3 regions of the Paenibacillus sp. FSL W7-1279 genome follow, and region 3 is predicted to be linked to each of the others. Evidence: predicted binding sites of a transcription regulator. Region 3 holds the regulator's gene; each other region holds the start of a gene.
The links. The regulator Rex, encoded in region 3, represses fermentation and respiration genes when NADH is low (regulators of the CRP and FNR family bind a similar motif). The targets are predictions, from matches to a motif close to TTGTGAAATATTTCACAA.
Positions count from the first base shown of each region.

Region 1: the regulator Rex is predicted to act here: its motif matches at 4,344-4,361, upstream of pflB (formate C-acetyltransferase).
Region 2: the regulator Rex is predicted to act here: its motif matches at 2,497-2,514, upstream of ric (iron-sulfur cluster repair di-iron protein).

Region 1 covers NZ_CP150215.1:2,529,399-2,537,381, reverse strand. Annotated here, with positions in the region: gene MKY82_RS11055 (extracellular solute-binding protein) at 1-1,030, opposite strand, end outside; gene pflA (pyruvate formate-lyase-activating protein) at 1,242-1,979, opposite strand; gene pflB (formate C-acetyltransferase) at 2,023-4,269, opposite strand; gene adhE (bifunctional acetaldehyde-CoA/alcohol dehydrogenase) at 4,589-7,198, opposite strand; gene MKY82_RS11035 (Crp/Fnr family transcriptional regulator) at 7,470-7,983, shown strand, end outside.
Region 2 covers NZ_CP150215.1:3,354,214-3,362,196, reverse strand. Annotated here, with positions in the region: gene MKY82_RS14920 (methyl-accepting chemotaxis protein) at 1-54, opposite strand, end outside; gene MKY82_RS14915 (aldehyde dehydrogenase family protein) at 73-1,527, opposite strand; gene ric (iron-sulfur cluster repair di-iron protein) at 1,768-2,466, opposite strand; gene MKY82_RS14905 (pectinesterase family protein) at 2,720-7,983, opposite strand, start outside.
Region 3 covers NZ_CP150215.1:2,695,480-2,703,462, reverse strand. Annotated here, with positions in the region: gene MKY82_RS11960 (acetate kinase) at 1-216, opposite strand, end outside; gene MKY82_RS11955 (3-hydroxyacyl-CoA dehydrogenase NAD-binding domain-containing protein) at 213-1,085, opposite strand; gene MKY82_RS11950 (AAA family ATPase) at 1,220-2,722, opposite strand; gene MKY82_RS11945 (hypothetical protein) at 2,715-3,248, opposite strand; gene MKY82_RS11940 (DUF5590 domain-containing protein) at 3,513-4,031, opposite strand; gene MKY82_RS11935 (amidohydrolase) at 4,063-5,364, opposite strand; gene MKY82_RS11930 (redox-sensing transcriptional repressor Rex) at 5,339-6,004, opposite strand; gene dinG (ATP-dependent DNA helicase DinG) at 6,067-7,983, opposite strand, start outside.

The sequences.
Region 1 (7,983 bases), 170 kb from region 3:
TACGAGGATCTTCCGCAACCGCTGCCGAAAATCCATATCCGTTGTTTGCGTCCTGCATGACTATGACTGGGTCGCCTTCATTAACCGGAGGCAGGTTGAAGTATCCGACCTTGCCTACCATGTCACCCGCTTGAGCCGGATCTCTAAATACGGAGTTCGCCCACGATCCGTCCATCATCATGATGGCTTCGCCGGTAATCATTTGGTTTCTCATGTCCGCATATTCGAATCCAAGCTCGCCTTTTTTGAAGTACCCTTTCTCAACCCATTCTTGGTGCTTCTTCACACCTTCAACGACTTTCGGATCCGTCCATTTCGTTTCTCCGGTCTTGAAGCCGTAAGTAACCTCTGGCCCCGCGTAATAGCTCCACAAGTTATTCGTGGTCATGAGCGGAATCCAAGCATCCTTGGAGGATTGCGCGAACGGAATCTTGCCGTCGGCTTTGATGGTTTCGGCAATTTGCTCTAATTCAGCCAATGTTTTTGGAACGCTCAGCCCTTTTTGCGTGAAGTAGTCCTTGTTATAGAAAATACCTTCGATGGAACCGCCAATCGGCAATCCGTAGATCTTGCCATCATGTGTGAACGGGTCTAGCGTCGTAAATTTGTCTTTAATGCCCAGCTCATCCAAAATCGGAGTCAAATCGAGCATCAAGCCTTCTTTGGAATATACGCCTGCATCGGGGCTGCCGAACACATCGAACACTTCCGGCGGCTTACCGGCTGCCATCTCGCCTCTCAGCTTCTCTTTACGGTTCACTTCAGAGTCTACAGCGTCCAGCTTGATTTTCAGTCCGGGCACCGCCTCTTCGGTCTTACTGACCACATCGTTCAGCAATGCGAGACGGAACTTCTTGGATTCACCTACTTGCGTATGGCGGATGGTGATTTCAAACGGCTCATTGCTTACCGTTCCTTCCGAACCACCTGACGGCTTTTCTGCTGCCTTGTCACCGCCGCCGCACGCAGACAAAAGCGTGGATGAGACGAACAGAAGCGACATTAATAATGCCAGACCCTTTTTCTTCATTGTCTTGACCCTCCCGAAGTGTTTGTATATTTGATAGGCACTTTCCTTACATCTTCATTATAGAAAGCGATTGCATATTTCGATAGGTCGACATTTTTCTATCCAAGGGATAAAATCCTCTACAAAAAACAATAACCCTTCCATTAATAGGAAAGGTTATTGTCATTAATCATAACATATTATGTTTAGTATTATGCAGCTGAAATCATTACTAGACAGTCTCTATATTCTCGGGTATTTCGCCAATCAACCGGTAAGCGCGTGCCACTTCCTCTTCGGATGGTGAAGGAACGCCCTCTAATGGATAAGCCATGCCGAGTTCCTTCCATTTATACACGCCCATCTGATGATATGGCAAAATTTCGAATTTCTCGACGCCGTGCAGCGTCCGAATAAATTGACCTAACTCAATCAAGTCTTCTTCGCTGTCATGGATGCCCGGCACATATACGTGCCGGACCCACATGTTCCGACCATGTTCGGACAGCCAGCGGGCGGTCTTCAACGTCCGTTCATTGGACTTCCCGGTGAGCTTGATATGCTTCTCGTCGTTGATATGCTTCAGATCCAGCAGCACCAAGTCGGTATGCTCCAGCAATTCCGATATTTTCTCCGGTTCATTATAGCCGTTGCTGTCCAGCGTCGTATGCAAATTCCAGCGTCGCTTCACTTCCTTGAACAGCTCCGTGACAAAAGGATACTGCAATGTCGGCTCACCGCCGGAGACCGTTAACCCGCCCCCCGATGAACGGTAGTAGCTCAGATAAGGCTCAATCTCTGCCAATACGTCATCTACCGTCATCTCGCGTCCTTCATGCAGTCCCCAGGTATCCGGATTATGGCAGTATTGACACTTCAAGAGGCAGCCCTGCATGAAGAGCACAAAGCGGATACCCGGACCGTCCACCGTTCCGAACGTTTCTATGGAGTGTACATGACCTTTTAGCATGGTGCGTCATCCTTTCCGTATCCGCTATGGTAGTCTTCCATCCTTACATCGATCCGTGGAACGTACGGTTGATAACGTCAAGCTGCTGTTCGCGCGTCAGTTTGACGAAGTTGACCGCATAACCGGATACCCGGATCGTCAACTGCGGATAATTCTCCGGATGCTCCATCGCATCCATCAGCTGCTCCCGGTCAAATACGTTGACGTTCAGATGGTGCGCTTTGCTGCCAAAGTAACCGTCCAGCATCGCAACCAGGTTGTTCACACGGATATCACTTTCCTTGCCAAGAGCTTTCGGTACGATCGAGAACGTATTCGAGATGCCGTCGAGACTGTCCTCGTATGGCAGCTTGGCCACGGAGGTCAGCGAAGCGAGAGCTCCCTTCTTATCGCGTCCGTGCATTGGATTCGCGCCCGGCGCAAACGGCTCGCCTGCCTTACGTCCATCCGGCGTGGTTCCTGTCTTCTTGCCGTATACAACGTTCGACGTAATCGTGAGCACCGATTGCGTTGGCATGGCATCACGGTATGCCTTGTGCTTGCGAATCATGCTCATGAAGGCCTCGACCAGCTCAACAGCGATGCTATCCACGCGATCATCATTATTGCCATAGCAAGGGAACTCGCCCTCGATTTCAAAATCCACCGCAATCCCTTGCTCGTTGCGTACCGGCTTCACCTTCGCATATTTAATCGCGCTCAGTGAATCCGCTGCTACGGACAGGCCTGCAATGCCGCATGCCATCGTGCGCAGGATATCCCGGTCGTGAAGCGCCATCTCGATCCGTTCATAGCTGTATTTGTCATGCATGTAATGGATCACATTGAGCGTATTCATGTAGAGCTTCGCAAGCCATTCCATCATCGGCTTGAACCGCTTCATGACTTCATCATAACTCAGAACTTCCGCGGTGATGGCCGGATATTCCGGTCCAACCTGGGCGCCGGATTTCTCATCTCTACCGCCGTTAATCGCATAGAGCAGCGCTTTGGCGAGGTTTGCTCTGGCTCCGAAGAACTGCATCTGCTTTCCGATGCGCATTGCGGATACGCAGCAGGCGATGCCGTAATCGTCTCCGTAGATCGGGCGCATAAGATCATCGTTCTCGTATTGAATCGAGCTGGTTTCGATCGAAACTTTCGAACAATATTTTTTGAAGGCTTCCGGCAGCTTCTCCGACCATAGCACCGTTAAGTTCGGTTCCGGAGCAGGTCCCAAATTGTACAGGGTGTGCAGGAAACGGAAGCTGTTCTTGGTCACTCTCGTCTCACCGTTTACCGACATGCCCCCAATGGATTCCGTCACCCACGTCGGATCCCCGCTGAACAGCTCGTTATAATCCGGTGTACGCAGGAATTTCACGATCCGAAGTTTCATTACGAAATGGTCGACCAGTTCCTGGGCTGTTTCTTCCGTCAGCTTGCCTTCAGCCAGATCCCGTTGAATATAAATATCAAGGAAAGAGGATACCCGGCCAAGCGACATCGCAGCGCCATTCTGCTCCTTGATAGCGGCCAAGTAACCGAAATACAGCCACTGGAATGCTTCCTTCGCCGTATTCGCAGGTTTGGAAATGTCATAACCATGCATAGCCGCCATTTCCTTCAGTTCCTTGAGCGCCCGCATTTGTTCAGACAATTCTTCCCGCAATCGGATGACCGGCTCATCCATCGCATCCACTTCAAGCTCGGCGAGTTCTCTCAATTTGTCCTGGATCAGCGCATCCACGCCGTATAACGATACTCTGCGATAGTCACCGATGATACGTCCACGGCCGTACGCATCGGGAAGACCCGTAATAATCCCGGCCTTGCGCGCTGCTCTCATCTCAGGAGTATAGGCATCAAACACACCTTGGTTATGCGTTTTGCGTATGCCGTTAAAGATGTCCACAACCGCCTGCGGCATTTCAAAGCCGTATGCGTTGCACGCATCAATCATCATCCGGATTCCGCCGAAAGGTTGGATGGAGCGTTTGAACGGCTCGTCGGTCTGAACGCCGACAATCTGTTCCTTATCCTTATCCAAATAGCCGGGTTGATGGGAGGTGATGGTTGATGGTGTATGGACATCCACATCCAGAACCCCGCCATTCTCCCTTTCCTTCTTGGTTAAATCCGATACGATATCCCACAGCGCTTTGGTGTTATCCGTGGGTCCCGCCAAAAATTCATCAGAGCCATAATAGGGAGTAATGTTCTCTGCAATAAAATCATTAACGTCAATCCGCTTGGTCCATTTACCTGATTTAAAACCTTTCCAGCCTGCTTCTTTTTCAATCACCGACATATTGAATCCCTCCTAGATTTGCTGGGGCTTGCAAGGACAGGCGGGGCCACACCTTGATCTATCTCAGATCTTTAATGTGATTATTTTCACGATCAATGGTGCCACTACCCCCGCCTTGTGCCTTCAAGCTTCTATATCAAAGATCTGAGATTCAGCTTCCTTCTACATCTTTATTGTAGTCCTGTTGATCTCCTGCATCTGTGATAATAATCACAAACTTATCTTTTCCCGTGACTTTTATCACTCTGAGTCTAGTTTTGCATGCCTTACCTCAAAATCTTCATGGATCTTCACGATCAGCGTTTTGAGTCTATCCTGTCTAGAACCGGCCGTAAAATGCGTTGCGGTAAACTTCTGCGAGCTCCGTCACCAGCGGCAGCTTCGGATTGCTCGTTGTACACTGGTCTTCAAAAGCCCGGTCCGCCAAATGCTCAACATTTTTCTCGAAATCTTTAGGGTCGATGCCAAGCTGCTGGAACGATTCCTCGATCCCGAGCTTGCTGTTCAGCTCCCGGATTGCGCCAATCAGACTGTTCACTCCCTCTTCCGTCGTTCTTGCCGGCAGTCCGAGAATCCGCGCGATTTCAACATATCTCTCATCAGCCACAAAGTGGGTGTATTTAGGCCATGCAGCGAATTTCGTTGGCTTCTTCGCGTTGTAACGGATGACGTGAGGCATCAGGATCGCATTGGTGCGTCCGTGTGCCGTATGATACTGTCCGCCCCACTTATGCGCAAGACTGTGGTTGATGCCAAGGAACGCATTCGCAAAAGCCATGCCGGCAAGCGTCGAAGCATTATGCATTTTTTCGCGGGCAAGTTTGTCGCCGGTAAGCGCCGACTGCTCAAGATACTGGAACACCAGCTGTATGGCCTTGATGGCAAGCCCATCCGTATAATCGCTGGCCATCACCGATACGTAGGCTTCAATTGCATGTGTCAGAACGTCCATGCCGGTATCGGCTACCGCCGTTTTAGGCAGCGTGTAAACGAATTCCGGATCGATAATCGCCACATCCGGTGTCAGCTCATAATCAGCCAGCGGGTACTTGGTATTCCCCAGCCCTTTGTCCGTGATGACGGCAAACGAAGTTACTTCCGAGCCCGTTCCCGACGTTGTTGGAATGGCAACGAACTTCGCTTTCCGTCCAAGCTTCGGATATTTAAAGACCCGCTTGCGGATATCCATGAATTTTTGCTTCAGATTGTTAAAATCCGTATCCGGATATTCATAGAACAGCCACATGGCTTTCGCTGCATCCATTGGCGATCCGCCGCCGAGGGCGATGATGCAGTCCGGCTGGAATCTTGCAAGCATTTCCGTTCCGCGTTCTACGGTCGTTGTCGAAGGATCCGGCTCAACCTCCGAGAAGACTTCGATGGCTACCGGCACTCTGCGCTGACGCAGATAGTGCTCTACCCGCTCCACATAACCCAGCTTCACCATCATGGGGTCGGTAACGATAGCGACACGGGTGATTTCCGGCATTTTCGCAAGATACTGCGTCGAACCTTTTTCAAAGTAAATTTTGTCCGGCACTTTAAACCACTGCATATTCACGGTTCTGCGGTTCACCCTTTTCACGTTGATTAAATTGACAGCCGTCACGTTCGACGAAGTGGAATTACGTCCATACGAACCGCAGCCCAGCGTCAGCGATGGCAGATTCGTGTTGTAGATATCGCCGATACCGCCTTGCGAAGATGGCTGATTCACCAGGATACGGCAGGTTTTCATCCGATCCGAGAATTTCATGATGATGTCCTCATTGTGCGAATGGATTACCGACGAGTGGCCCATGCCGCCAAAAGCAACCATCTCTTCAGCGCGCGTGATGCCCTCTTCCGCATCTTTCACTTTATAGCAGGCCAGCACCGGGCTAAGCTTCTCGGCAGACAACGGGTAGGCAGGTCCGACTCCCTCCAGCTCGGCGACCAGGATCTTGGTGCTTTCCGGTACCTCGAATCCGCAAGCCTCGGCTATCTTAGCTGCCGGCTGTCCGACGATAGTAGGATTTACCGCACATTTATCCGATACCATCGCATGCGCAGTCAGTTTCGCCAGCTCTTCCTTGTTGACAAAATAACAGCCGCTGGCAATCATTTTTTTCTTCACTGTATGATATATAGGCTCCTCGATAATGACAGCCTGCTCGGAAGCGCAGATCATGCCGTTATCAAAGGTTTTGGACAAAATCAAATCGTTCACTGCCTGATCCAAATCCGCGCTCTTCTCAATAAAGCAAGGCACGTTTCCTGGTCCAACGCCCAGGGCAGGCTTGCCGCAGCTGTATGCCGCTTTGACCATCGCCGACCCTCCTGTAGCCAGAATGCAGGCAATGTCAGGATGAATCATCAGCGCATTGGTTTTATCCATGGAAGGAGCTTCGATCCACTGGATGCAATCGGCAGGAGCACCTTGCTTCACAGCAGCATCCCGCAGTATCCGTGCGGCTTCCCGGCTGCAGGCCTGCGCGGATGGATGGAATCCGAAGATGATCGGGTTTCTTGTTTTAATGGAGATCAGTGCCTTGAATATCGTCGTGGAGGTCGGATTGGTTACCGGTGTTATCCCCATGATAATCCCGATCGGTTCTGCTATTTTTTGAAAGCTGTCATAGGCGTTGTCTTCAATGATACCCACGGTTTTGTCGTATTTAATGCTGTTGTGGATATACTCCGTGGCAAACAGGTTTTTGATGATCTTGTCTTCGTACACGCCGCGTCCGGTTTCCTCAACCGCCATTTTCGCCAGCTGCATGTGCTTCTCAAGACCTGCCATGGCCATGGCCTGTACAATCCCGTCGACTTGCTCCTGATTCAATTCCATAAACTTTTCTTTGGCCCGATTCGCCTTGTCAATCAGCCCCTGAATGTACTCCGACGCTGTTTGTCCTTTTACTTCCACCGTTCCTTTGCTCACAGCCATATCTCTCATCCTCCCATGATTCATGTTTCTTTCTACGCTTTGATCGTAACACAGCTGTTTTTAATTTCATGTGAATTATTTCACAATATAAGTATTTATCTTTTCTGTGTGATTTACACCTGTCTCCCCCTCCTTTCAAGTGAAAGAGATCACAAAGTTTGAAAATTCGCCACGATTTCCCTCTTATTCTCCCCCAAAAGTGAATGTTTTCACGTTATAATGTATTTAAAGATTAAACAGATCAAATTTTAGGATGTTAGGGGATACCAACATGAATACTGTAGACCATGTAATGGAAATCGAAAACTTAGGGAACACGCAGTGCTTCTCGGAGCAAAACCGCAACCGTCTGCTGGTCAGCATGAAGGAAAGGGTACTCCCTGAAGGATCCCATTTGTTCTGGGAAGGCGATTTCGCCGACAAGCTGTACTACGTTAAACAAGGAAGAATCAAATTAACCAAATCGACCGATGAAGGCAAAGAACTGATTCTATATATGTACCATCCGGGAGACATGGTCGGGCAAGCCGATCCATTCTTCAGCAACAATCACAGTTTCTCGGCAGAGGTGCTTGAGGATAGTGTTGTCGGTGTCATCGAGCACAAGGATCTGGAGCTGCTGATCTGTCAGCACTGCGACTTCGCCATTGATTTTATGAAGTGGATGGGCATTCACCACCGCATCACCCAGACCAAATTTCGGGATCTCATGATGTACGGCAAGCCCGGCGCTTTAACATCGACACTCATCCGGCTGAGCAACACCTACGGGCAGCATCAAGCGG
Region 2 (7,983 bases), 660 kb from region 3:
TACAAAGGCGCTGATCAGCTCATGCTGTGTTTGCTCTTCAGTCACATTATTCATGCCTATCTCCCCCAACCCTTAATACGGGAATTTCCTTTGTCCGTAATGAACCGATATCCACTTCATGGTCGTAAATTCATCCAGGCTCCACTCCCCATTCAGACGACCCAATCCCGACTGCTTCTCTCCGCCAAATGCTACAATCGGCTCGTCGTTAATCGTGACATCGTTCACATGGATCATACCTGTATGGACCTTCTTCGCCAGTTCTACCCCGCGTTCCAGATTGGAGGTGTGAATAGCCCCGCTAAGCCCAAATCGTGTATCGTTGGCGATCTCGATTCCTTCCTCTTCCGTTTCGAACGGGATGATACATACTACCGGGCCGAACAATTCCTCTTGCGCTACCTCCATATCCGGTTTGACATTGACGAGGACGGTAGGCTCCACCATTCTGCCGGTGATTTTACCCCGTACCAGTGGAACTGCACCTTGCTCAATCCCCTTCTCAATCAGCTTCTCCAGCGTTTCTGCCTGCCGATGGTTGATGACGGGCCCGATAATGGTCTGCGGATCGCTTGGATCACCTGTTGTAAGGGTAGAGACCTTCTCTTTATATTTATCTACAAATTCCTGATAGATCGGCTTCTGTACAAGAATCCGGTTGGCCGACATACAGATCTGGCCTTGATGCGTGAATCTGCTGAACGTTGCCGCTTGTACCGCGTAATCGATATCAGCATCTTCCAGGATAATGAACGCGCTGTTCCCGCCGAGCTCCAGCAGCGGCTTTTTGAAGTGCTTGACGGCCAGCTGGCCAATATGGCTTCCAACCTTAGTCGAACCCGTGAAAGAAATGATTCTCGGAATCGGATGCTCAACGAACGCATCGCCAATCTCCTTGATATCTGTCACCACTACATTCAACAGGCCCTTCGGTATACCCGCTTCTTCGAAAATCTTGCCGATCAGCGTTCCACCCGTAATCGGCGAATCCTCATGCGGCTTCAGCACGACGCCGTTGCCGGCACCTAATGCCGGGGCGACGGACTTCATGGACAAGAAGAAAGGAAAGTTAAATGGACTGATTACCCCAACCACGCCAGCCGGGATCCGATACAGTCGGTTCTCCTTGCCATCTTCAGTGGATGGTAAAATCTTTGCCTCCATTCTTAGGGGAAACGTTGCCGCTTCCTTAATCATATTTTTCACAAGACCGATCTCGAATGCCGCCTTCAGACGCGTTCCGCCCAGCTCCTGAACAATAATGGACGTAATATCTTCCTCATGCGACTCCATATATTTAACCGCATTTTCAAGGATGTCGCGTTTACGGTAAGGGTTAACCTTGTCCCATTCCAGCTTAGCTTGGTAGGCAGCCTGATAGGCATCATCAATGTCTGCAACACTCGCGATTTGAAAAGCCGTAATGACCTCATCATTATATGGATTGATGTCAGGCAGCGTTTTACCGCTTTTACCGTCTCGCCATACCCCGCCTATGAATTGTTTTCCCAATTTCGAATAATCCATATGCACCCTCCTGTGTCGAATAATTCCAACTGATATATTTATCGACTGAATACAGGGAATAGTTAAGTGAATTTTATTTGACCTCTTCTCCCTCCCGGGGAAGGAGTCTGCACGCTAATCATGACAAAACAATAACGCCCTAACCATAAGGTTAGGGCGTTATTGTTAGGGCGTTATTTTACACGTTCGATCGTCATCCGAGCAATACATCACCCAGCTTAGAAGGGGTTCTAACCAATGTTATACCGCTTCGCGAATCCGCTCAAACAAGATGTTGTTTTCCAGATGGATATGCTCGAAGGTGTCCTTTTCAAGCATGGCCAACCGTTGATAGACCAGCCGATACGTGCCGCAGGCATCCGACGGAAGTTCGAAATCAGCGGTTACTTCCCTGAGCTCTTGAAGCAATCTGCCGGCGTGAGCATGTTCATCTTCCAGCTCAGACACATGCGGCTTAAGCTCCGCTGCAGCTTGGTGGTTAGGCTCTGCAACAAATTTCAAGATAAGCGGGAATACATGCTCGTCCTCATCCATCGTATGCTCCAGCAGTTCTTTTTTCAGATCCGAGAAAAGCTCCTGCACCCGGAGAAGCTCGGGATGATGCTCTCCATGAACGCGTGCCAACTTCGTCACATACGGCGTTAAAGCAGGTAATTCATCCCGCAAGAAGGCATGATGTTTATGCTGGATGTATTCAATCAGTTCGGATTCCCTCAGTGAAGCCGGACGGCTTTCCTGATAATCGGCAAACTTGTTCTCCAGGGTTTGAACCTTCTCCAGTACGGCGGCAGGTTCCAAATTACGCTGTTTAGCTGCTTCTTCCAGTGGCACCTGCCCTCCACAACAAAAATCAATCCGGAGTGATCGGAATAAATCCGCCGTTTGCGGGATGGATGTAACAATATCGGATACCTGGCTCTGAAGCGTGAATGAACTCATAGTCAAACCTCCTTAGACTAAACCCCATCTTTGTGAACTATTTCACTCTTACAACCCAAGTATATGAAACTCCTGTCTCCGTACATGTGATTGCAGTCATACTGAAATGGAACACTATGTGAACGTTCAGGATCCGAGAACTACGGGAGCCAGAGCAGCACAAAAACAGGGATCTCACCATCCCTGTTTTGTGGATTCTGGAATAGAAGCATCATGATATCCAGTTTGATTCAAAATTTGAGGGCTTTAGAACTTATATAATCTCTTCTCTTAATGCCTCGGCATGCCGCAGCAGGATGTCCGCCGCCAGTTCTGACACATGTTTGCCCCGCTGTGCCCGGACCTCGTTCTCAAAGCTATCCATATTTCCCTTCTCCAGCTTCTTCGTCAAACTGTTGGCAATACCGGCATTCCCAATCTCTCCGCTGCTCAGGAACCGTTCGATCAAAGCGATCATATCGCCGGTGCTTGTAACCGTCTGAAATTCAATCTCAGCTACTGACGTATTGCCCGCAAGATCTGCTCCTTCAACGGTTAAGACATGACTCCCGAGCGGGAGCTGATACAGCGGGATGGCTTCACTGGGTTGAACGGGATTACCGTCCAGCTTGATAACCGTCCGGCTGTCGTCGACGCCGGAAACGGAATCGCTCATTTCAATGATCGGCGTCCAATCCCTGGAGACATTCCATCCTCCCTCCTGTACCGGTGTTTCTACGTGAATATCCGGTGGGGACAGATCCATGTTCAATACAATGGATCGGATGCTTTCCTCAAGACCTGCAGCGTTGGCGGAGCGATAGTATATCGCAGCCGCGGCCGCTTCCCGGTCCAGAACGATCGGCCCCGAGTAAGGAGTCCAGGTGATACCGTCTAAACTGTAGACGGTTTCGGTAACAGTTGAACCGTCGTCTTCCGCACTCAATTCAATGGTAACCGGCACCGTATACCAGCCGTTCAGGCCGTTCGGTGTTTCCGGTGTTATTTGGGACGATGTGTGCGGAGGTGTATCGTCTTCTTCCCCGTAAGGCTGCGGAAGAACAGGCATTCTAGTCGGATCCCAACCATCCGATCCCTTCATCATCATTGGAATCGTGTACATATTCGCTTCCTCCGGCGTGAGCTGCTTCGACCAATTCGCGCGGGCTTCGGCTGCCGCACCAGGTCCGGTATTGTTATATTCGTAGTATTTGGCGGTTTTCTCGTTATCCGGTCGTCCCCAGTTATGCCAGCCTTTATCGTGCACGATTCCTTCCATTTCCGTGTTCATGAACAGCACATGGGCAAAGGGTCTCCATGGTCGCCCGAGGTAGACATCTTCGATTCCGTCCGCTCCTGTAATCTTGCTGTTGAGGAACAAATATCCGTAGGGCTGATTTTCCGGCGTGCTGGCAGCGGTAATATATCCGCCTGAACGGACATTGTGAATGACGCTCTGGTCAAACACGGCGATTCCAGGTCCATAGATAAAATCCACCGCTCCTTCAATATAACTGTTCTTCACATACACCCGTTTCCCGGCATTGTTCACAAAGAACGTATCCTGATAACCGATCATGCGGACATGGTTGAATAAGGCCCGATCTCCCCGAAGGTCCAGCGCAGGCGCCGGGCCTTGAGGACCCGCTCCATTCGCAAACGTGATGTTCTCGGCGGTAAAATCATCGGATTCGACGGCGGTGGCACGTTCATTGAATCCGGTGCCCGTTATCCCGGTATAGGTAATGACCGTATCTTCCTTGCTCTCGCCAATAAAACTCACGGCATGCTTCGTCTTAGGAACGGTAACCTGCTCCTCATAGATTCCATTACGGATATAGATTATCGTTCGGTCCGTATTGCCATCCGGGATGGAGTCCACCGCGGCTTGAACGCTGGTAAACATGCCTGTGCCGTCTTTCGCCACGACGATGACGGAAGCAGGCGTTGCTCCTTGAGGATCGCTTCCGACGCCCGGCCCGTTCTCGTTTACCGACTGCACCGAATAATAATAAGTTGTGCCGGCAACGACATCCGTATCGATAAATTCGGGCTGCCGCAAATCGGAGGCGACGACACTTCCTGCTTCGCTTCTTGATTCCGACCTTCTGATTTGATAAGAAGCTGCACCTTCTACGGCTGACCAGGACAGCTTGACGTGGTCTTTGGCCGGGTTTAGTCGAAGATCACCCGGAGGCGGCGAGGTATTCGCAGGGAATGGAATGACCCGAACCGCTTCAGAATTCGCGCTGGAGGCGGTGCCGTTATGTGCGGAAACAACATAATAGTAGGCCGTCCCGTTCTCCAAGCCGCTTTCCTCATAACGGATATCCTTCACTTGATCGGCAATGACCGTGTAAGGGCCGCCGTGAACGGTGCTTCGCTTGATCTGATAACTCGAAGCATCGGGTGAGGCATTCCACGAGATCACCGCCGATGCATCGCCGGCACTCGCTTTAACATCCGCTGGCGACTCTAGCGGCGCCACCGGACGGACCTCGACCGGGTCGGACGCCTCGCTTTCGCCGGCAACGCTTGTCGCCGTCACCGTATAATAGTAGACTTTACCGTTTACAAGCCCCGTATCTCTAAAGAAAGGCTCTTCTGCGCGGCCTGCCTCAATATAAGGCCCTTCCTGACTTTCGCTACGCTTCACCGTATAGGTGACCGCATGCTCCACCGGCTGCCAGGTGAGATCAGCCTGTGTGTTGCGGCTAAGTCCCGCGAGCTCCGCCGGGGCTTGCGGCTTCACGGCATTCACCGATGGCGTAACACGCACTTGGTTCGAGGGATCGCTTTCTCCTAAATCACTCACTCCGGTAACCACATAATAATAAGTGGTTTCGTTAATTACGCTTGTATCCGTATACGATGGATTGGAAGCACTCAGATCGGATGCCACGGTCTCGTACGGCCCCCCGTTTGTCGTGCTTCTTTTGACGGTATACGATAAAGCACCTTGGGCGTTATCCCAATTCAGCTGAACCTTCGCATTCCCAGGGATCGCCCGTAGTCCTTTAGGTGCGGCTGCCGGTTCCACGTATACCTTGATGTTGTCGAAGTAATAAGTTCCCTTGCCGGTTCCGGGCGTTCTGCCGAACAATGCGCTACCTAGTCCTAATGTCCGCATATCGTCTCTAAACTCAACCTGCTCGGCTGCCAGTGCGTTGTCTACGTAAATATCCATGGTGTTAGCCGCCGCATTGGCAATGACCTTCAGATTGTACCAGCGGTTAGCGGCCGGAAGGTCGGTTAACTTTACGTCTTGCCCATTCTTGTTCTTGTAAACCAGGGCGTACGCATCCTCCTGAATCGGTAACTGCGGCTTGCGCACCTCAAGAGCAATCGGCGTCTTGGTACCTTCTGCATCCTTAATCTGAAGCAGCACCGAAGTGCCGGGCATGGCCGGGGACATGAAATCCGTCTCGACGACTACCGTACCCAACTGCTGCGGGAAGCTCATGGTAAACCCGGTGCTGCCTACTGCATTATCGTATACCTTTAGCGACTTCTCGGAATCGTTGCCCGTAGAATTCGCAGGTACTTGCTCCACCGTGACCGTATGATCGGCATCCTGCGGATCCGGGATCACTCCATAACCGTCAGGTACGGAGCCAGCTTCAAGGTTTTCAAAATCATCGTTCACATAATATACGGTTTTCGGGCCGCTGCCTGTATCTGCCGATATATTGATGTTAGTAAATGTCGAGGTATTGTATTTCCACGTCTCATTGTTCACTTTGGCCGCATCCGCCACGAGTCCGACATAGGCTTGCTTAGGCAAATCGACTTGGACGTTTCCGACCGTGGTCCAGCTGGTTCCATCTTGAGAGATCATTGATGTGAATTGGTTATCCTTGCGGACAAGCTTAATCCAATAAGGCAGCTGAAATTGCTGCTCCGGCTGAATTCTCGCAACCTCTCCGCCCTCCTCGGCTCGACTCAGGGTAACACCTCTTTTCCCCGTACGAATATAAGGGACGACCAGGGAAACGAATGGAGCATCCTCCTTCAGGCTCTCGCGGAACATGATGCCGGCTTCTGCTTCCTCGTTCGTTGGGGTGATGTATTCAACCCGGGCCACAATTTCAGCGTCCCCCTCGATCTCCTGATAGGCAAAATGAAAGACGTCCTTCGTGCCGCCGATATCGCCTGCCGCCTTGACGGTCATCTCGCCGAGGGCATCACCAAGCTGGGTGTGTCCCGGTATTCCCGGACTGCCTATATCGGCCGACTTCCAAGGCTCGATGCTCCCTTCGGTGTTCGCATGAACGACCACGCTCGTCGAGAACGCCATCGTTCCCGTATCGTCGATCGCTTTCGCGGCCCAATAATGGGTGCCGTCCGCAGCGTCCGTCCACTCATAGCGGAACGGCATGCTGTCGTCCTCTCCAACCTTCTCTCCGTTCCGGTAAAACTCGACCTTCGATACGCTTCCGTCTTCATCGGACACGGACGCTTCAATCGTCACGTTCGATCCGGCTTTGACCACCGTGTTGTTTGCCGGAGCGGTAATGACTGCAGAGGGATTAGCTGATCCGTTTCCCGTCATGGAATTCAAATACAGCTCCAGATTCGTGTATCCTTCCTCATTGGCCAGATTGCGGTCACTCGGATCTCTCGGGTCCAGCCCGCGAGCGATCTCCCAATCATTCGGCATACCATCATGATCATCATCTTCTAACGTGGATCTGACCATCTCTACTAGCGGATATCCGCCTACTTCATTCTGAGAGTTGATATGCATGCCGGTTCGGTGAATAACGTCATGGATGATTCTGGCATCGACGGCATCCCGTTTCGGCAGGGTGGCTCCGGCGCTTTGCATAACCGCTTCATAAGCCTCTTCGGCGGATTCGGTCGGCAGTGGATTGGCAAAGGAAGCGGGAGTTTCCAGCTTCACGTAATCCGGATACTTATGAACGCCGGACCAGTTATCCTGTGTATATTCCGGATATCCGTCCATAACGTTGCCGTCAATATAGTAGCTCCCGGTGCTCTCCGCATTCATAAACCGAACCACTTCCGTTTCAGGTCCGGGCTTGTAATAATTGTTGATCATATTGGTAACCGCGCCTTTGCCTCCGTACGAAGCAAAGAATCCCCAATTGTAAACAACGTTATTGCGGAAATCATGGGAATTGCCTGCCGTGCTGTCAAACGCCGGGTTGCGGCTGGAGTTGTGGGCGATCAAATTATGATGAAAGCTGGTGTTCTTGCCGCCCCATATCCCGCCGTAGCCGTGTCTGCCTTTGACATGTTTGCTAATGTGCATGGCGTCTGCTATGATCGACCACTGCACCGTGACATTTTCGTTACCGTAAGGGCTGAGCACTTCGTCGACGGACCAGCTGAACGAGGAGTGGTCGATGATAATGTTTTTCTTATACCGTCCGCCAAAAGAGTCTGCTTCCGTTTCATTCATATCGCCCAGACGGAATCGCATATAACGGATGATCAGGTTGTTTCCATCAAAGGACGTTGGATACCCGATGACCGTAATTCCATCGCCCGGCGCCGTTTGGCCGGCAATCGTCA
Region 3 (7,983 bases):
CGTGAGCATGCCCAGCACTTTGCGGATGGCCGTGGTATGCTCCAGAATTTCGCTGACTTCGGTTACATCCTGTTTTCCCGTCGGCTTATGCGTCAGAATCGAGGAATCCATGCCGATCCGTTCGACCAAGCCCTTTGCCAGCACGGATTCATCCGTCATGTTGTACAGTTGATACTTCAGTGAAGAACTCCCTGCATTAATTACGAGAATATTCATACCCGATCACCATCCTTATCGTACTTGAAAAAGCCTTCTCCGGTTTTAACGCCCAGTTGCCCTGCGCGGACCAGTTTCTTCAAGACAATCGATGGACGGTATTTCAGTTCGCCGTACTCGCGGAACATGCGCTCCAGCGCAGCGAGAATGGAATCCAAACCGAAACGGTCGGCCATCTCAAGCGGTCCATGCTGGAAGTTATATCCGATTCTCATTGCGTCATCGATATCCTCCGCCGAAGCCACGCCCTCTTGCAGCAAGTGCATCGCTTCATTGATCATGAGGGTAATCATGCGGGTTGTAACGAAACCTGGAGACTCATATACCATGATGCCTTTTTTATCCGAAACTTCTTCAACAAAACGCTTCGTTTCCGTAAACGTATGATCGGAAGTTTTCAGACCGCGGATGATTTCAACAAGGTCTACCTTGGAAACAGGATGAATGAAGTGCATGCCAATAACACGCTCAGGATATTTGGTAGAGCTGGCGAGCTCCGTCAAACTAAGCGTGGATGTATTACTTGCTAATATCACATGGCTCGGACATACTTGATCAAGCTGTGTAAAGACCTCTTTCTTCGCTTCCAAGTCCTCTATAATGGTCTCAATCACCATATCGCAGGTGCTAAGCTCGGCAAAATGAGTTACTTTTTGAATCCGGTTCAGTATCAATTTCTTCTCTGCCTGGGTAATTCCCCACTTCTCCAATTGTTTATCTAGACTGGTCTCGATCATTCGGTATGAATAGTCCAGTTTCTCTGGAGTTTTCTCTACGAGCAGTACGTCAAGACCTTTGGCTGCCAGCATCTCCGCAATGCCCTGCCCCATAGTCCCGCCGCCTACGACGCCGATTTTTTTGAAGTACATGGTTTCTACTCCACCCTTTCCTTATCTCTATACTTTATTGTACCCCATTTGTCGAAAAATACATTTTCAGAGCACAAAGTATAATAATATCTTAGCACGACAAAAAAGTAAAAAAAAATAACCAGCATAACAATTTATGCTGGTAAAAGCGCGTTTTCACGAAATTGACAACGAAATTGTTCCCCCGAGAGAATTTCTTCCTTCAACAGGATATCAAGTGAATTGTCGAATATTGGCCGTTTCTGTTCCAAGAGATTCTTGGTGCGGTTCATTAACTCTTCCAAAATCACATTATTCTCTTTCATTAACTCTTCAGTTGTTACCATGTTCATGTTAACAATGCCCAGCGACGTCAAACCTGACTTCATCATCGTCTCCACGATGTTCAGCGATTGCTCAAAGTCATTGCTTGAGCCTGTGCTTCGGCCTCCGTAAAAGATCTCTTCGGCGGCCGCACCGCCAAGCGCGATCATAATTTGCTCTTCCAGGAAGGTTTTCGTGTATAGATATTGTTCCTCCTGCGGATTATGACGAACATAACCTAGCGCTTTACCACGCGGGCTGAGTGCAACTTGCTTCACACTGCCGGGACGCACAAGCTCTGCCATAATTGCATGTCCCAATTCATGTATGGCAACGCGCTTCTTCTCTTCCAAATTCGATTCACGGTCGGAACGCTCACCCATCATTACCTTGTCAATCGCCATGGACAAATGACGCTGATGGATAAACTGTTCGTTCTCGCGCATCGTGTAAATGGCCGCTTCATTCATGACGCTCTCGAGTTGTGCGCCCGAGAAGCCGTATGCTTCTTCGGCGATTTTCTCCAAGTCGACATCTTCATGCAGCGGCTTATTGCCCGCATGCAGATTCAAAATATGAGTGCGTCCCTTCTTATCCGGCAGATCGACCTGAATGTGACGGTCGAAACGCCCTGGACGCAGCAGTGCGCTATCCAGCATTTCTTTCCGGTTTGTCGCGGCAATTACCAGAATACGAGGAGTATCCTGCGAATAGATGCCATCCATCTCGGTTAGCAGCTGATTCAGCGTCTGGTCGTACTCGCGCTGCTGGCCGCCTTCGCGTTTACCGCCAATGACATCGATCTCATCGATGAAGATAATGGCGTTTTGCTTGTTTTCCTTTGCCGCACGGTTACGGGCATCCTTGAACAAATCCCGGATGCGCCCTGCACCAACACCGACATACATCTCAACAAATTCACTGCCGGATGCAGCGACAAAGATCGAATCGGTGTAATGGGCAGCGGCTTTAGCCATCAACGTTTTCCCTGTTCCCGGAGGCCCGGTGAGAAGAATGCCCTTCAATGGACGAATCCCGAATTTCTTAATGTCTTCATGACGAATCAGAAAATCCAGTGCTTCACGCAGCTCTTGCTTGGCATTATCCTGCCCGCCGATTTCTTCGAACGTCAGCTTGGCAGGTCCGCTCTTTTTCCGCTTCCGCTCATTCGCTGCGCCTACAGCGATGCCGCCCTTCATCTTCGCGATAAACAACAAGCCGCCTACAAGTGCTGCAGCGATGAGCAAGGGCACGATGTTCACGCCGACAAACACAAGGAATACCAGCAAAACCGGAATAAAGCCTAACATGATTTCTTTAGCTAATTTAGGCATGATTCCACACCTCCATGTTGCCAGACTGACGCGGCAAGATTATAAATTTACCAGACTTGCCGTCTGACAAGCTGACATAGACGTTGGTGTCATCAATCGTTGCTTTTGCTTTCAAATTCGGAGACTGGGCAGCAAGCTGCTCGAGCGATGATTGAATATCGGTATACTGCTTATTATCCATCGCTTCAGCGACTGACAGCATCGCCTTCTCCCACCATTGATCCAGTGCTTCCGAGGAATGATCCTCCACCTGGATTTTCAATTCCCGATTGCCAATCACAGACTTGCCTTCCTTCTTAATATGCTGGACCAAGCCTTGCAAATTGGTATCCGGAGCCAAATCAAGATTCAAAGTAACGGTATTCTGTTTAATATCTATATGTGAATCCTTCACGCCGTCATATTGTGACACAACATTGGCCAGCGGATTTTGCAAAGCCATCTGCCGATACAGAAACCATCCGCCAAAGAGAACCGATGCTGAGATCACGACAGTCAGCACGATAGGTACAATGCGTAGTTTCATGAAGTTCCTCCTTCATTTCAGTATGAAATTTTGTCTGTCATGTTGCAACACAACAATACATATAACAACGATATATAGGGATGCATGTAGTTTATATACTCATTTTGTACAAGTATGAGTATATCACATCTTATATACTTTTTCATGCATGTCTGTGAAAATATTTAGAACAGTTTTTCCATATTATTTCTGAATACGCTTACAATTATAGAGAAAATAAGAGAGGAACCCGCGAATATTAAAGGGCCCCTCTCTACTTCTTATTTATTGATTTGGAAGAATAATGTCATTACCGATGGTGTTACCGTCTTGAAAACGATAAAACCGATAACCGCGCTGACCGTTGTGTTCATACTGCAGCTGCCAGGCATACTCGCCCTCATACATTCCAGGCAGCAGCCGCTTAATTTCTGCGCCAGACAATTCGTTATAAATCTGCTCCCGCATCTGGTCTTCTGACAACCCCGTATTCAACAAAACGGATTGGACAGCGTCGGCACCTTCAACAGGTACGTTGTCATCCGTAAATTTCACCCATACCATACGATCTTGATTGTCCTGATCCTTCCCGCTTATCACCCAATAGTTATTGTCCTCGCCCCACACCGATTTATAGGTCTTCCCGGACGTAACCAATTGGCCATGCTGTTTGGCGGCAGCAATTGCCATTCTTTCTTCATTCCAAGCATCTTTCATCACATATGAATAATAGAGCTGTAAACCAAGCAGTAACAGCAGCACCCCGGATACACTCAGCAATATCCACTTCGTTTTTTTCTTCAAATCCGTCTTCCTCGCTCCCCTTGATTATTCCCTAGAGGGTTGTAAGACGCTCAAAGGCACGCTGCGCTTCCCGGCGGATACGTTCCTCATCGAGAGTGAGACTCGCGCCATTCTTCACTACCTGCTTGCCGTCAACCCATACATGCTCTACATCCTTCGCACTGGCGGAGTAGATAGCATGAGAAATGTAATCCGTCTTCGGAAGGAAGTGCGCCTGATCCGTGTTCAGTGCGATCATATCTGCCTTCATGCCTACCGCAAGCGTACCAATATCCGTAAGGAAGGCTGACTTGGCTCCATATTCTGTACCCATCCGAAGCGCTTCGGATGCTGGAATCGCGGTTGGATCCCCGCTTACTCCTTTATGGATCAGTGCGGCCAGCCGCATCTCTTCAAACATATCCAGATTATTATTGCTGGCAGGTCCATCGGTACCCAAAGACACGGTGACCCCGGCTTTCAGCAGTGCAGGCACGCGAGCGATGCCGCTGGCAAGCTTCAAATTGCTGCCTGGATTATGCGAAACCATAACTTGATGTTTGGCCAGAATTTCGATTTCTTCATCGGTCAGATGGACGGCATGCGCAAGCAGCGTTGGACGGGAGAACATGCCAAGCTTCTCTAGATGGGCAACAGGGCGAAGTCCGTAGTCATTTACGTTCTGAGCTACTTCCGTTTCCGTTTCGGACATATGCGTATGCAAAGGCAGATTCAAATCATGTGACGCTTGCACGAATTTTTCGATGAAATCCGGCGGGCACGTATAGGGTGCATGCGGTGAGATCATCGTCGTAATTCTACCGTCAGCCTGACCATGCCAGTCTTTCGCGAATGCAACCGCCTCTTCCAGCTTCTGCTGCTGCACCTCAGGCGGACATAATCCGATGACACCGCGCGTCAGAACGCCGCGCATGCCTGAGTCCTCCACCACCTTTGCAACCTGATCCATATGATCATACATATCCACAAATGTCGTGGTTCCGCCTTTGATCATCTCTAGCACGGAGAGTGAGGTTCCCCAGTATACATCGTCGGCCGTGAATTTGGCTTCCATCGGCCACATTTTTTCCTGAAGCCATACTTGCAGTGCCAGATCGTCGCCATACCCGCGAAGAAGCGACATGGCCGCATGTCCGTGCGTATTCACCAATCCAGGCAGGAAAAACAGATGGGTTCCGTCGATGATTTCTGTTCCCTCTTGGACAGTCGGCTCTTCTTCACCCAGGTAAGTGATCCGGTCGTTCTCCACGACCATATATCCGCGTAACACGGATCTGCCTTCCTCTAGTACCACGAACGTTCCGTTTTTAACCATCCACTTCGTTGTCGTCATGTGCTGCATCCTCCTTGCCGTTATCCAAATAATAGGCCAAACTCTGCAAATCCGTAGTAAAATCTGCCGTATGAATCCGGATATGGGGTGGAGCTTTCAGGATGGTCGGCGCAAAATTCAGGATAGCCTCGATGCCTGCCGCGATAAGTTGATTCGCTACATTCTGCGCCTCAAAATCCGGAACGGTGATAATCCCGATACGAATGCCGTACTCATGAACCGTCTTCTCCAGTTCCTCCATCGGCTGTACGACCAAATTGTTAATTTTCATACCAACTTTGGGAGAATACGAATCGAAAACCGCCACAATCTTCATATTGTCCTTCAGAAATGCATTGTAATTCGATAATGCATGTCCAAGATTACCGGCCCCAATCAATGCGACATTGATCTTCTGGTCCAGCTTTAGAATCTGGCGAATTTTCTCGATCAGATAAGATACGTCATATCCGATCCCTTTCCGTCCAAAATCACCGAAATACGCTAGGTCCTTACGAATTTGAGCAGGATTGAGGTCCAGTTTCTGCCCCAGTTCCTGGGAGGAAACCGTGGAGACCTCCCTTTTCTGAAGCTCATTCAAATAGCGCAAGTATACAGGTAATCTGCGGACCACGGCTTCCGAAATTTTTTCCGATTTCATGCATGCTCCCCCTAATAATAGGTTAATAACTACATTTGTTTGTGCTCGTTCATGGTTTCACTTTATTCAGCTTGGTTCCCTATGCCTGCCTCTTCCTGCAGCCATTTCGAAATTCGGGGAACGATCCCCTCTGTCGGCATGTGCTCCATCTTCGGTCCAGGCAAGGAATATAAGAAATACTTCCCGTAATAGGATTCAATGACCCGAGTATCGTAAACGATGACAATCCCCTTATCCTGCGCGGTCCGTACCAGTCGGCCAAATCCCTGTTTGAAGCGAATGACCGCTTGCGGAACCGAAAGCTTCATGAACGGGTTCTTCTTCTGCTGCTGCAGAAGCTCGCTCTTGGCTTCGACCAGAGGGTGATTCGGCGGCTGGAACGGCAGCCGGACGATGGCAAGGCAGGTGAGCGCCTCACCGGGTATATCTACTCCTTCCCAGAAGGAGCTGGTGCCCAGCAGAACCGAAGCGCTGCTATCCTGGAATCTCCGGATTAACTTGGTACGGCTGGTTCCGTCCATCCCTTGTCCCAGTACCGTAATATCGCTGGATCCCAGCGCCTCCTTCAAGGGCTCATGCACCTGACGCAGCATGCGGTACGAGGTGAACAGGACAAGCATGCGACCATGCGTTGCGATGGCCGTATCAGCCAATGATTGCACAAGTGTATTCACAAAGAGTGCATCCCCGACCGAGCCCTTCACGCTCGGAAAATCGCGCGGCACAACAAGGAGAGCCTGCTCCCTGTAATTAAACGGGGACGGCAGCAGGACCGTGTTCAGGTTGCCGCTATCTGCCGCTTCCTGAAGACCCAAATTCTCGATCATGAACTGAAACGATTTGTCCACCGACAAGGTCGCCGATGTCAGGATCACGCTTTGTTTTTTGTCAAAAAACAATTCCTTTAAATGGGTGCTGACGTCGACAGGCACCGCATAAAGCTGCAGCGATTTGCCGCGGAAGTTGCCGTTCGCCTCCATCCAGTATACCGTGCCCTCATCATTCAGGGACATGAAGGTCCTCAGGTCCTCGCGGTGTGCGGCCAGGTCCTTAAATAGACCCGATAGGTCTGTTAACAGACTGTCCGCGCTGTAGTCGTCCAGATCTTCCTTCATTTCGGCAATCAGCTTGTCACCCTTGCGAACGACATCGCCGAGCGCCAGATGAATTTGATGCTCCAGCTCGGCCAGCGAATTCCAATCCTTCGGCTTTTTCAGAGGCGATAAGCGAAGCGAGAATTGTCCGGCATCCCCCGGAGTCGCGTCTCCGCGCTCCGGAAGCAGTCCGAACAATTGGTCGCTGAGCCGGTCCCAATTCTCTTTGACGGTGATCAGATCCGGATAAATCCGGTCGATGATGGAAGACCACTCGACAGCCTTCTCATGGGACGACGCTTGCAGCAGCTGGCGAAGAGCCGGAAGCTGACCGCTTCGGCTGTCTTTGTACATACGGGTCAACGTATGGACAACCGAAAAATATTTCATCTGCAAGCCAAGGTGCTTGCCCGCGACGTCCTCCAGATGATGCGCTTCATCGATGACGAGACGCTCATAACTCGGAAGCAGCTGGTGATTCGCTTTCACGTCGGTGAACAGCTTCGAATGGTTCGTAATGACAACATCCGCGATGCCCGCCTCATGTTTGGCCCTGTGATAATAGCATTTGCGGAACCATGGGCAGGCACGGCCCAGGCAGGAATCCGAATCGCTGGAGATGGTTTCCCAGAAATCCCCTCCACGGCCGCCAAGGTTCAGCTCCTCATCATCCCCGTTCTCCGTCTGGGTCAACCAAACCAGCATTTGCGCTGCGGTGATCACATCTTCCTTCGGGGAATGAAAATCTCTTCTATTTATTTTATGTTCAAATTTTCTCAAACACAAATAATGGCCTCTTCCCTTGAAAATAGCCGCTTTAAAAGGAAAAGGAACAACCTGGGTGAGCAGGGGAATATCCCGGTCACGCAGCTGTTCTTGAAGGTT